DNA from 3 places in the Paenibacillus sp. TY11 genome. Region 2 is predicted to be linked to each of the others. Evidence: riboswitches for the same ligand, from Rfam matches in the RefSeq annotation. Region 2 holds a riboswitch; each other region holds the start of a gene.
What was found. Region 2 has a riboswitch for cobalamin ahead of AC6EJC_RS10640 (ABC transporter substrate-binding protein). Riboswitches for the same ligand answer to the same signal wherever they lie in the genome.

Region 1 (4,613 bases), on a different contig from region 2:
CCAATGGGATCGTTTGTATCCCAAGGCAGAGGTCACCATAGATCCGGTCGTACACATCGAAAATATTGGTGCAATCACCAAGCCATTCGGGGTCAAAAAGGAGAACATTCAGAATGAATAAGGTATTTCTGCTGCCATTGGTGCTGGCTATTCTCTTCATGTATCTGATTGACCGCAAAAGTCTCAACGCTGCACCTGCCGTCAACCGATGGATCTCACGTGTATTGTACGTAATTAGTATTGGTATCTGGATCTACGGAACATCGACAAGAAGTTCCGTTTATGTGGCTACATGGCTGACCCGTTTTATTGACATGTGGCTCCCCCCTACGTTGTAACGTGTAATGGATGCCTGTGGGCCAAAAGGAGATGTACCTTTATGAAACAGTTCACAACCAGACAAATCGTGTTGCTTGGTGTATTGCTGCAGGCCAGTATTACCCTTGTACATGCTCCCGCCCAGGCAGCAGATTACGCAAACCAGCATGCTTATTGGACTTGTATGGTTGCCGCCATTGTGCTGTGCCTGCCGATCTATGTGGCGCTTAGAATTAGGAGACGTTTTCCAGATCAGGATATGCTTCAGGCCATAGTAAGCTCTTATCCCGTACTGGGACGCATGCTGCTCTCGGTGTACCTTATAATTTTCCTGATTATATTTGCAAGGGATTTGAGAATTATTACGGATTTGGTACAGGTTACGCTGTTGCCGTTGACCCCAATTGTCGTGATTTCTCTGATTATATTGTTAACTTTAGTGTTTATGGCTAAAGGTGGAATTAGCACTATCGTGAATATGACGGAAGTTTTTGTTCCGCTGATGATCCTGACGCTCTTGACCATGCCGCTTATTTTCGGGCGTAATATGGATTTTGCGGTACTGAGACCGTTCTTGCATCCAGATGTAGGTGGAGTGGTCAAAGGGAGCTGGCGCATGCTTGGTTATATGGCAGACATTATGATGTTGCCCTTTGTGATTTTGGGAAAAAATTATAGTCCACGGAGCGCGTGGCTTGGGCATCTGACTGGAACCGTTTTTTTGGTTCTGATTGTGTTACTGGCAGAGCTGGTTATCGGTGTCCCCATTTTGTCACGACTGTTTTATCCTTCGTATGAACTGGCGCGTCAGTTGCAAGTGACCGATTTTCTGGATCGGTTCGATTTATTTGTGGGCGCTCTTACCGTGCCGACTCTGCTTACGAAAATGGGGTTTGATCTGTACGTCATCAGTTTGACTGTTAAGCGTATGTTTGCTCCAGCCTGGGGGAATTTGATTGTTTGGCCAGTTGGTTTGTTGGGTTACGTCTGTTCCTTTATGCTGTTCTCTAACATTGTACAAATATATGAATTCATCCGGGAGTGGACCGTGGTTATGGTCATGTTCTTTGTCTTCATGCCATTTGTGTTATGGCTGCTACTCCGACCCAAACGTAAAGAAGAAGGCGGCGGTGATAAGCCATCCGGCGAAAAGCAGGATAACAGACAGAAAGACCAGTTGGGGGGCGGAGAAAGACAGGCAGATTTATAAGATTACTATATCCATCAAAAAAGTAATTTTTATTTGTCTTTTAGCCCTCTAATTGTATACTTGATAGAAAGGATTACGACTTCTACAAGGGAGGGAACAGGATGGCACAGCGCATGGCAGGCAAGAGGATCGCCCTTGCTGGTCCCCGTAAAGCAGACGAAATGGCACTGTTGGTTGCAAAAATGGGGGGCGAGCCAGTGCAGCGTCCGGCCCAGGGGACGGTTTTTCTGGATGATATCGAGCTGCGCAACGCCGTTGTATCGTGGGTGAAGCAGCCGCCAGACTGGAACATTTTTACGACAGGCATGGGCCTGGACGCACTGTTCGATATGGCTGAGGATATGGGGGTGGCAGAGCAGATTATAGAGCTGCTCCAATCCTCGAACATTGCAGCGCGGGGCTACAAGACGGTCAATGGACTCAAAAAGCGTGGCTTCACACCAGCTGTACGGGATGAGGACGGAAGTTTGACCGGGTTGACGCGGGCCTTTGCCCCATATGATCTGAAGGGCAAGGAAGTGCTATTGCAGCTACACGGTGATCCGGCCCCACGGCTGGTGAAGTGGCTGGACGAGCAAGGCGCAATTACCCGGCAGGTGCTTCCTTATAAGCATATACCGCCCGAGGAAGAGAATTTGCAAGCGTTGCTGCAAGATATCGTAAATCGTAAGGTGGATGCCGTTACGTTCACGAGCGGTCCGCAAATCCGCTTTTTGGCTCAATATGCCAGAGAGCAAAATCGAATCGAGGATTTACTGGAAGCTTTTCGTGAGGATGTGATTGCTGTATCGGTAGGCAAGGTGACTGCGCAGTCCATATTGGAGGAAGGGATTGAACGGATCGTGTTTCCGGTAGAAGAGCGCATGGGCGCGATGATGGTGGAACTGGGAAGATATTTTGAACATAGCGATTCGGTGCATGGCTTTGGTCTGGAGATAGTGAAGCGGTCATTGAAATGAGATAGAAATTATAAATGCAGTGTGCTAAAAAGAACTTATATTTTCTGATACAGAGTAAAATAAAGATAAGGGCCTACGAGGTCTTTATCTTTTTTTGTTGGACATGCATCGACAAAGTTTTTTGTTATAGCGAAAATATTTATCTAATATAATGAATAAGTTTCGATGCATGATACTAGGACAGGAGCTGAGACGTTATGAATTCGATTTGTGTATTTGCCGGGTCCAGACCTGGACATTCATCGGTATATCTTGAGGCGGCAGGTAAGCTGGGGGAAGCCATGGCTCGACATCATTTCCGTCTGATCTATGGTGGCTCTAGCAGGGGGCTGATGGGTGAGGTTGCGGATGGAATGCTGGCGGGTGACGGTCAGGTCACCGGCATTATGCCCACCTTGTTATTTGATGCAGAGATCATTCATCGGGGAGTTACCGAATTTATTGAGGTAGCGAGCATGCATGAACGTAAAGCGGCAATGAGCGAGATGGCTGATGCGTTTATTGCCCTTCCGGGTGGATTGGGAACCTTTGAGGAGCTGTTCGAGGTATTGTGCTGGGCACAAATCGGCATTCATCGCAAGCCCATTGGGCTACTGAATGTGAATGGATATTTTGACCCGTTAGTAGAAATGGTACGTCATAGCGTGCAAGAGGGGTTTGCGGGGTCTGAGCATCCAGCGCTACTGAGTATCTCTGCGGACCCGGATGAATTGCTACATATGTTAAAAAATAAAGCAGAGAACTTGAAATAAAGCGTTTTTCGTGCTTGCACAACTGATTGAGGCAAGGTTATGATAAGACCCATAATCAAATAGCGGACAGACAAGGTGCCTTTGCGGTTGAGCAAAGGGTAACAGGGAATCGGGTGCAAGTCCCGAGCGGTCCCGCCACTGTAAGGAAGAGGATTCTTTTAAATGGTCACTCGTGAAAACGGGGAAGACGAAAGAATCTGTTGATGCCAAGCCAGGAGACCTACCTTGATCTGTATGCACCGTTAACCTTCGCGGAGAGGATGGGTGTACGAAATCAGGAAATCAGGCACACGTTGCTTTTTCCATGTTGGTTACAGGTTTGCGTGGATATGAACGTGCAGCAGCGTTTGAAGCGTAAACAAAACAGATGGAAAGCAGCGGCAGTTTGGAGGGAGACGAACTGTCTTCTTACGCTGTTTGTTCGTCTGATGAGAGATGCGTACATAGGAACCCCATCCGGGCAGGATGGGGTTTTTTGAGTTACAGGATGTCCACAAATCATTGAGATAGATAGGAATAGCTGCCCTGAAAAGGATGAATAGGAGGAGCACGATGAGCCCATTAGGAAAATTGCTGGTGATTGGATTTGGACCAGGAGATATGGAACATATCACAAAACGGGCGCTGGATGCGCTGGCCGAAAGTGAGGTCATTATCGGCTACAATACCTACGTTGATTTGATCCGTCCGTTGTTGAACGGACAGGAGATTGTACGCACAGGGATGACAGAGGAAGTGAGCCGTGCGCAGGAGGCGGTTCGTCAAGCAGAGATGGGCAAGAAGGTAGCCGTCATTTCCAGTGGGGATGCGGGTGTCTATGGCATGGCAGGGCTGGTGTATGAAGTGCTGATGCAAAAAGGGTGGCGTCGCGAGGACGGGGTTGAGGTCGAAGTCGTGCCGGGGATCTCGGCTATCCAGTCCTGTGCTTCGTTGTTGGGGGCGCCGGTTATGCATGATGCTTGCACGATCAGTCTGAGTGATCATCTGACCCCGTGGGAAACGATTGTGAAGCGTGTAGAAGCTGCGGCTTCGGCTGATTTTGTGATTGCATTATACAACCCGCGCAGTGGTCGGCGTACACGCCAGATTGTTGAAACTCAATCCATTTTGCTGCGTTACCGCGATCCACAAACTCCAGTCGGGCTGGTGAAGAGTGCTTATCGTGAACGTCAGCAAGTTATCGTAACGACGCTGGAAGATATGCTGAACCACGACATCGGGATGCTGACGACCGTAATCATCGGTAATTCCTCGACGACGGTGTATGACGGCTTAATCGTGACGCCGCGCGGATATCAGCGCAAATACACGCTGAATGCGACCGAGCAGGCGCTCAAGCCGCATCAGCGTCTCCGCACGGAAGCGGAGCCGTGG
Region 2 (4,613 bases):
TCATGGCGTGCGCTCCTTTCGTGCATACATGGGCGATTGGATACGACCGCTAGAGTCGAAAGATATACGGCATACGATCCAGCTGATGTTCGCCGTGTCCAGTATGTTTGTAGGATTGTGTTTGTTAGGAGCCGCAGGTTGTTTTGCCTTGGGATGGGTGCGGTGAGGAGTGACACACTGAATAATGATCGAGCAGGAAGTGACATGATCTTGAAACAAGATATAGCAGCAAAAAGGACAGTAGAATACGCACAAAGTCCGAACTCACAGGAGGATAAGGTGCCGTATGATGCTAAAGAAGATCTGCAGTGGGACATGGAGCTTGTGTTAGTACGTCATGGCACAACCTTATGGAACAGAGAACGTCGATATCTGGGACACTCCGACTTGGGTTTGCTATCAGGAGCAGAGCAGGAATTAAAGCCTTTGCAGGAAAAATTGCAGGGGCAGTCCTTTGCTCGAATCTATTGCAGCGACTTGATGCGATGTCGCCAGACCTTGCAGATCATTTTGCCAAAATCAGAGTTGACGTCTGGACGTTCCCTATCTGCTATGCCTCCTATTATGGAACCACGTCTGCGAGAGCTTCATTTTGGCGAGTGGGATGGAAAAACGTATGACATGCTTAAGGATGTGGAGTTGTATCGCGCTTGGATTGATGAGCCGCAACGGATCACCCCTCCTGGAGGAGAGCCTTGGGCAGATTTTGTGAATCGTCTGCGCGAATTTCTTGACTCTCTGTATGAGTGGCGAATTGCTATGGAAGTTCAACCCATGGATTTGACTGCTGCGCCGCCCTCTGTTTTGGTCGTTACGCATGGTGGCGTAATTCGTCAATTGGCTTGCATGCTGATACCGGGCCATGATTTTTGGAGCCTGAATCCGAAGCCGGGAGAAGCATTTAGGATTCAGTTGAGGTTGGCAGGACCGCACAATTACATTGCGAAAATGCTTCCTCATTAGGTTAGACACCAGCGGATAAAGAGGCTGTTTGGGTTGTAAGCCGCCTCATTTTAACCTATAATCATCAAGTAAAAGAACGGCTTGACTACCACTACATCAAATATCCAGCAGACGAGGTCGGCGCAGTGTGATGAAACCGTTGGTTCCCTTCACTGCGCTGTTAAAAGGGAAGTCGGTGTGAGTCCGGCGCGGTCCCGCCACTGTAAATGGAAACATGCCCGTTAGTCCTGCTTTATGTGCCACCAAGCATATGAAAGAGTTTTAGGACCTGCATCTTACCATAAGTCAGGATACCTGCCCGTCCGCCTGTCACCATAATCCTTCGAGGAAAGGATGACGTGTTCGCAGTGACTGTCCATGCGGGAAGAAGCTGCCGCCTGCGCACGATCTGCGCTAACGTGACCCCTGTGTCCTGATATGAGGATGCGGGGGTTTTTTGATAGGAAAAGAAGGCTGGGTTAGAAGATATCGGATGATGTTCAAGTGACGCTCTTAACGATTTTTTTATGAAGGGGTGCTAATCATGGCAGGAAAAAAAATAAAGGTTTGGACAACAGGTCTATTGGCTCTGATTTTGGCAGTTGTGCTGAGTGCATGTGGCGCTAATGGAAAGAATGCTGAAAATAAAGAGGGGCAGGCTTCTTCCCAGCAACCGGGACAGACAGTAACCGCACAAGAGCCTCCAGGCAAAACGGTTTACCCGCTAACGGTTAAGGATGCCACAGGACAGGAATTTACATTCAAAAAAGCACCGGATAAAATCGTTTCCGTCTCCCCGGCAGAAACCGAGGCGCTGTTCGCTATCGGGCTGGATAAGGAAATTGTCGGCGTCTCCGACTACTCTGATTATCCGGAAGCAGCTACGAAAAAGCCAAAAGTGGGCGGTATTATGAAACCGAACGAAGAGGCGATCATTGCTGCAAACCCGGAAGTCGTTTTTGCAGGGATCTCACTTAGTGAACAGGCTACGACCAAGCTGCGTGATATGGGAATTATGATTTTTAAAACGGAACCGAAAACGATCGAAGATGTCATAGCTAACATCGAATTGTATGGGAAAATCACCGATCATCAGAAAGAAGCGAGAGCGGTGACTGACAAGATGAGAGCAGATGTAGCGGAAGTGAAAGAAGGAATTAAAAATATCGGTAAAGGGCAGAAGCTGCGGGTATACGTCGAGTTTTCACCAGGCTGGACGGTTGGTAAAGGCGAGTTTATGGACGAGCTGATTACGTTGGCGGGCGGCGAAAATGTAGGTGCCACGCAGAAGGGGTGGTACCAAATTAGTGAGGAAAATATTATTGCTGCGAACCCTGACGTGATTTTGTACAGCAAAAGTGTCAAGGACGACAAAACTGGTCAAACACTCGGCGAAATCATTAAAGCTCGCAGTGGATGGGATCAAATATCGGCTGTTCGCCACAACCGGGTGTTTGCCGTGGATGATAATTTGATCAGTCGTCCGGGTCCACGCGTAACGGAAGGTCTCAAGGAAGTGGCCAAGGGCGTTTATCCTGAAATTTTCAAATGAATCGTAAACTGATCGGCTTTGGAGGGACAGGTCTTGTCCTGCTGTTGCTGACGCTGCTACTCTGTCTTGGCATCGGCTCGGCCAAGCTTCCGGTCAGCCAGATCACGGGCATTCTGGTTAACCACCTTCCGTGGTTAGGCGATACGTTTACACCGGATTGGAATACATCCTCAGAGCAGATTATTTTGAAGGTCAGATTGCCACGAGTGTTACTGGGAATGTTGGTAGGCGCAGCGCTGGCGCTGGCGGGAGCCGGATTTCAGGGTGTGCTGCGCAATCCTTTGGCTGATCCATATACACTGGGGGTATCCTCAGGTGCTTCGGTAGGAGCGGCGGTGCTGATTTATTGGGGCCTTCAATTTTCATTTGTTGGCATATGGACGCTGCCGCTAGTGGCGTTTACGACCGGAATGCTGACGCTGTGGATGGTGCTGACACTGGCACGGGAAGGTGGGAAAATTCCGACACAAAGTCTCATTTTGTCGGGTGTGGTGATGCAATCTTTTCTGGGAGCGGTTGTTTCTTTTCTGACAGCCATGTCGAAGGAGACGGTCAATGAAATATTGTATTGGACGATGGGAAGTCTTAGTCTGCGTGGTTGGTCATATACAGGAATCCTTTTACCTTACGTGGTCATAGGGCTGGTGTTTTTATGGAACCGGGCACGGGTGCTGAATATTCTGGCTTTGGGTGAACGTCAGGCGGCTCACATGGGAGTTCATGTAGATGCGACGAAGCTATCCGTTCTGATCATATCCACGCTACTGACAGCTGCCGCTGTCTCGGTATGTGGAGTGATTGGCTTTGTGGGACTCGTTGTACCGCATATCATCCGTCTGGTGACAGGTCCTGATTACCGGATGATTGTTCCGTTATCTGCGCTCGGTGGAGCTATTTTTATGGCTTGGGCAGATACGGCGGCTCGCACGTTGTTAGCCCCAACGGAAATTCCTCTGGGCGTGATGACGGCCTTTGTTGGAGCACCGTTCTTCGCATATCTCCTGTACCGGAACAAGAAGCTGCGCAGGGGGGAACTGCTGTGACCGAACAAAGTGAATCACAGAAGGTGCGTAATCGGGCATTGGAGGTAGTGGGCCTGACCCGTGCCTATGGAGAGTTCCATGCGCTGAAGAATATAAGCTGGAGCGTAGACGAAGGAGCTTGGTGGGGAATCATTGGTCCGAACGGGAGTGGAAAATCGACCTTGCTGCATTTGCTTTCCGGTGTAGATCAGCCAACTTCGGGCAACGTTCATATCTATGGCAAAAGAGTCGGTAGCTACAGCAGAAAAGAGCTTTCCCGACTTGTAGCCGTACTCCAACAGGAAGGGCTTCCTCCCGTGGGATACACCGTCAGGGAAGTCGTAGAAATGGGACGTTTTCCTCATCAGGACTGGTTAGGCAGGGAAAAGGGTGTTGATGTGGAGGCGATCACGGATCGCGTGCTAGAGCGATTGGGTCTTACCTCACTGGCGGACAGAGCATTGGACCGCTTGAGCGGGGGACAGCGACAGCGTGTAGCTTTGGCAAAGGTGATGGTGCAGGAGCCACAGTTATTGCTGCTGGACGAGCCTACGACCTATTTGGATTTGCGCTATCAGCTTGAATTTATGGAACTGCTGGCAGAATGGCGCCAAGAAACGGGTGTGACGATCATTGCTGTCCTGCATGACCTTAATTTAACGGCCCAGTTTTGTGACGATTTGCTCGTACTCAAGGATGGAATGGTTGAAGGATTGGGAGCTTCATCGAAGTTATTAACTGAGGATCGGATTCGACGTGTATACGGTGTTGAGCCAGTGATGCTTCCGCATCCCGATAGCGGCGTACCGCAGCTCTTGCTGCGCAGGAGCGCTCCGGATACAGCTGATCAATAGGAGATTGTGAAACATATTATAAAAAAGAGCAGGGAGTGGAAGGTATGAACGACAAGCTGCGTCAGCTGATCGATAGCATTGCCCAGCCGGATGGAGCGGCGGCCTCGGCAGCTTCAGCACATTTGGACCAATTAACGAAGCCACCGGGAAGTCTGGGAAAGTTGGAGAGTTTGGCCATTCAGCTAGCAGGAATAACAGGAGTGGACAAGCCTGAATTTGATCGTAAAACGGTTATGGTCATGG
Region 3 (4,613 bases), on a different contig from region 2:
GCCAAAATGGGGTGGTTTTCTTGGTTGAGGACTTCAATGAATAGCGAATGTTGTAGAATAAAGTAGTTTTATTTGGAAATATATCGAATTCTGGATGAATGTACAAATGGGATGTTGCTTTAATTTCATTCATTAAAATGATAGATTGTAAAGTATTCAATAGGGTTAAAGATTACATTTTATGAAGAGGTGGCAAAGGATGGACTGGAAACACTGGTATATGGAATTGGAGCAGGATGATGAGACTTGGGATGTATCGGAGGAGATCATTCTGCGTGGTGTGGTGCCTCTCTTTTTTTGCGGACAGCAGTCAGAAGTAGAAGTCGAATTTATCGTGGGAGCCGACTCCGAAGAACAGGCACAGGCTATAGAAGAACCTACAGAGCTGCAGAAAAAGACATGGGAGCAGTATATGGCTTATTCGCCGGCTATCCATCCTCAAGTGTTAGAGTCCATACACCATCATTATGTTGGCATAGTGGAAAAGTACCGGAATGCTTACAGCTCATGGGGAGAAGACCCGGATGAATATGCGCCTTATGTGGAGCAACCGGAACAATTGCTCGATCGATTACAACTCGTGTCTATACTGATATCCGACTCATCGGAAAAGGATGAACTATATTTGAATTTTAGTTGTTCCTGGGATCGAGAACATGGCTTAGGCGTACATATGAAACAGATGAAAATGGAGCATATTCAAGGCGCGTATACATTATATGACCTGGAATAAATCCCCCTCCCGTCTTTTAGCAGAAAGGACGGAAAGGGAATAGGATATTGTGAAAATGCTGGCGCGATTCGATACGATTAAAAATCAGTTGGATACAGCCAGCGCATCTCGGGCTGCTTGAGCCGCCTGTACCATTTGCCGTAACGCGGCGACAGATTCCTCCTTGGTGCGGGTTTTCAGACCACAATCCGGATTAACCCAGAACAAATCTGATGGTAGTACGCGCAGGGCACGCTGGATCATACTTAGCATTTCTGATACATCGGGAATGCGCGGGCTGTGGATATCGTACACGCCCAGACCGATGCCTTTGTCGTATACCTGATCCTCAAAGCTGACAATCAGTTCTCCGTGGCTTCGCGAGGTTTCAATAGAAATAACGTCGGCATCCATGTCTGAAATGGACTGGATCATATCTTGAAATTCGGAATAGCACATGTGCGTATGGATTTGGGTCGCAGGCTCAACGGTGGCCGTGGTCACAAGGAAGGCTTGAACGGCCCAATCCAGATAGGCTTGCTGCTGTTCTTTTTTCAACGGAAGCCCTTCGCGAATTGCGGGTTCATCGACCTGAATCATGCCGATGCCCGCTTGTTCCAGTGCCTCTACCTCTGCCCGTAATGCCAGAGCCAACTGTAAAGCAACTTGACTGCGTGGAATATCATTACGTTCGAAAGACCAGTTCAAAATGGTCACAGGGCCTGTAAGCATTCCTTTAACCGGCTTGGAGGTTAACGATTGGGCGAATGCCGTTTCTTCCACAGTCATGGGCTGATCGAACGATACGTCTCCGTATATAATCGGTGGTTTAACACAGCGGGAGCCATAGGACTGCACCCATCCGTTTTGCGTAAAAGCAAAGCCTTTCAGCTTTTCGCCAAAAAACTCAACCATGTCGGTTCGCTCAAATTCCCCGTGAACAAGCACGTCAATGCCAATGTCCTCTTGAATATCAATCCATTCCTTGATTTGCTGTTGGATGAACGTCCGGTATTGCTCGGCAGACCATTCTCCTTTGCGATAGTGCAGGCGGGCCTTGCGGATCTCGGCGGTTTGCGGGAAGCTACCAATGGTCGTCGTAGGCAGTGGAGGCAACTTCAGCTTATTTTGCTGAATCACACGACGCTCGGCGAAAGGAACGCTGCGTAACAGAGGCTCTTTTGCCAGCAGGTCGGCCAGATCGGCAGATGTCTGTACCCGTGCCGCTGAGCTGTTGAAGCGGGCTACCGCATCTGCACTTTGCTCAAGCTTGGCGAGTGCAGATGGATCGCGCTTGCCAAGTGCTGCCGTCAGGGCGGCGATTTCCTCGAGCTTTTCATCGGCAAAGGCCAGCGCTTGCACCAGCTCCGTGTCCAGCTTGTGCTCTGCTTCCAGACTGACCGGCACATGCAGCAGACTGCATGATGGCTGTACGATAAGCTGTGCGGCAGTTGTCTGTTCCGCCAACTGACCCAGCAGTGCAGCCACAGCGTTCAGGTCGCTGCGCCATATATTGCGCCCGTCAATGATACCAGCGCCCAGCGTTTTCCCCTTAGGGAAGCCATGTTGCAATATATGCTGAAGATTTTCGCCATCATCATACACAAAATCAAGACCCAGCCCCTGTACCGGAAGTGCGGACAGACGCTCATAATGATCCAGGCTGCCAAAGTAGGTTTGCAGCATTATATTTAAGGTGGGTGCAGCTTGGGTCAAAGCTTCATAGGCCTCCTGAATAATGTCCAAATCCTCTGCCGGGAATGAGGTAGTCAGGACAGGCTCATCCACCTGCACCCACTGAACGCCTTCCGCAGCCAGCTCAGACAGGACGCGGGCGTACAGTGGCAGGAAGCTTCGTACGATGGCGGCCAAATCCTTACGATCATAGCCTTTGGACAGGGCAACGAACGAGTAAGGACCGATAATGACGGGTTTACCTTCAATGCCCAGCTCCTGTTTTGCTTCACGATAAGCCTGCAAAGGTTTATTTTCAGTGAGCACCGGGAATGCATTTGCCAATTCGGGGACAATGTAGTGATAATTGGTATTCATCCATTTGGTCATTTCACTGGCGGTAGCTCCCTTTTGTCCACGAGCGATCCCGAAATATACGGACAGAGGGACCGGGCTTGCAGGACGATAGTTGAACCGTTCGGGTACCAGACCGAACATCACGGATGTATCAAGCATGTGATCGTAATAGGAGAAGTCCCCGACAGGAATGCGATCAATTCCCTTGTCACGCTGCTTGCTCAGATGCTCCAACCGTAATCTTTTCATCTCGATCTGCAGTTCGCCTTCGCTAATGCTGCCGCTCCAGAAGCGTTCCAGTGCTTTCTTCCATTCCCGGTTTCCGCCGATACGCGGATATCCCAGATTACTGCTAATCAAGCCGGATAATTCAGGCCATTCGATAATGGACATCTACTTTTCCTCCTAGCGGGTAGCCAGTTTATTTTTACGTACCAAAAAAGGCATTCTGTCCCCAAGGTTAAAAATAAGTAGGGGAAAGAATGCCTCCGTGATTAAAAAATCAAAAAATACGGCGACTGCTCTTAACACCTCCCTATCTTCCGTAGGTACTTGCGATGTTGTTGAAATAGGCAGGTCTCCTGACTTACGGATCATGACTTTCAGCATCCCTTCCCGGTCTGTGGACCAGTGGATGTATGAACAGCTGAAAATTCCCCGTTTACAGTGGCGGGACCGCGCCGGATTTGCACCGGCTTCCCTTTTAAGTCTGATCTGAAAAGAACAGACACCTATCTCCAAGCTATGCAATTAAGGTATGACGAATATTTATGCACTCGTATACTTGTTCATCATCATAAGTGAAACTTACGGGATGCGCAATAGAAACTCAGCGGAATCGATTAATTACACACAAAAAGACAAGTCTTCCCTGTAGGGGGGACTTGTCTTAGATATAGCATCTTACTGAGTAGAACATCGCCTTAAGCCAATGAAACGGTGTAACCTGCCTGAATGCTGGCTTTCACATCTACCAGACGCTGGTTGCGACTGCCCCGGAAGGGTAGAGTCAGATCCTTTTGCTGTTCTACAAAACGACCGTCCACAATCACGTCGCACAAAAGCGCTAGCTCCTGACGCTCCTGATCCGTAAGCAGATCTTCATAGACAAAGCCAGTGTAGGCCCACACGGTTCGGTCGGGACAGGCCGCGCGGAAGTCACGCACAAATTGCGAGCATTCTGCTGCTGAGAAAAACGGGTCTCCCCCGCAGAGAGTCAGTCCGTCCAACAACGGATTATCCATGATGTCACGAATGACTTCTTGTTGTCGTTGCGCTGTGAATGGCTCACCTGCACGGAAGCTCCACGACGCTGGATTAAAGCAGCCGGGACAGGCATGACGGCAACCGCTAATGAACACGACGGTGCGCAGGCCGTATCCTTCGTTCAGAGATTCTGGAATATAGCCGCACAAATTCACTTATGCTTCACCCGGTCGCGAACTTCGGCCTGCTTTGCGGCATTAAAGCGAACGGTATAGTCTCCTGTCAGATATCCAGTTACCCGACGCAAGCGCTGAAAGTGTGTGTGCTCCTCATCTATGCCACATTGGGGACAGCTTGTCCCGATTATCCCTTCATAACCACATTCCGTACAACGATCTACCGGATGGTTGATGGAGAAGTAGCCAATGTTCTGTTGGAGCGCGTACTGAACAATTTTAAGAAACGCTTCAGGGTTATTCCGCGCGTTACCGTCCAGCTCGATGTATGAAATCGCACCAGCGTTACATAGATTATGGAACGGAGCTTCCAAGCTGATTTTACGAGCAGCCGGGAGCGTGTAATACACGGGAATATGAAAAGAATTCGTGTAATATTCTCGATCATTTACCTCAGGAATAATCCCGAAATCGCGTTGATCCAGTAA

Region 1: it holds a riboswitch for cobalamin, as region 2 does, so the genes downstream of both, cobJ (precorrin-3B C(17)-methyltransferase) here and AC6EJC_RS10640 (ABC transporter substrate-binding protein) in region 2, are expected to answer to the same signal.
Region 3: it holds a riboswitch for cobalamin, as region 2 does, so the genes downstream of both, metE (5-methyltetrahydropteroyltriglutamate--homocysteine S-methyltransferase) here and AC6EJC_RS10640 (ABC transporter substrate-binding protein) in region 2, are expected to answer to the same signal.

What each region holds. Positions count from the first base shown of each region.
Region 1 is NZ_JCBAIQ010000001.1:122-4,734, reverse strand. It holds gene AC6EJC_RS00030 (Ger(x)C family spore germination protein) at 1-121, shown strand, start outside; gene AC6EJC_RS00025 (hypothetical protein) at 114-338, shown strand; gene AC6EJC_RS00020 (GerAB/ArcD/ProY family transporter) at 380-1,528, shown strand; gene AC6EJC_RS00015 (uroporphyrinogen-III synthase) at 1,630-2,487, shown strand; gene AC6EJC_RS00010 (LOG family protein) at 2,685-3,239, shown strand; cobalamin riboswitch at 3,297-3,481, shown strand; partial or broken gene cobJ (precorrin-3B C(17)-methyltransferase) at 3,792-4,613, shown strand, end outside.
Region 2 is NZ_JCBAIQ010000008.1:46,095-50,707, forward strand. It holds gene cbiB (adenosylcobinamide-phosphate synthase CbiB) at 1-166, shown strand, start outside; gene AC6EJC_RS10635 (histidine phosphatase family protein) at 205-963, shown strand; cobalamin riboswitch at 1,092-1,279, shown strand; gene AC6EJC_RS10640 (ABC transporter substrate-binding protein) at 1,487-2,494, shown strand; gene AC6EJC_RS10645 (FecCD family ABC transporter permease) at 2,491-3,537, shown strand; gene AC6EJC_RS10650 (ABC transporter ATP-binding protein) at 3,534-4,370, shown strand; gene cobT (nicotinate-nucleotide--dimethylbenzimidazole phosphoribosyltransferase) at 4,415-4,613, shown strand, end outside.
Region 3 is NZ_JCBAIQ010000001.1:29,901-34,513, reverse strand. It holds gene AC6EJC_RS00160 (DUF6985 domain-containing protein) at 200-733, shown strand; gene metE (5-methyltetrahydropteroyltriglutamate--homocysteine S-methyltransferase) at 818-3,136, opposite strand; cobalamin riboswitch at 3,298-3,493, opposite strand; gene nrdG (anaerobic ribonucleoside-triphosphate reductase activating protein) at 3,667-4,164, opposite strand; gene AC6EJC_RS00145 (anaerobic ribonucleoside triphosphate reductase) at 4,161-4,613, opposite strand, start outside.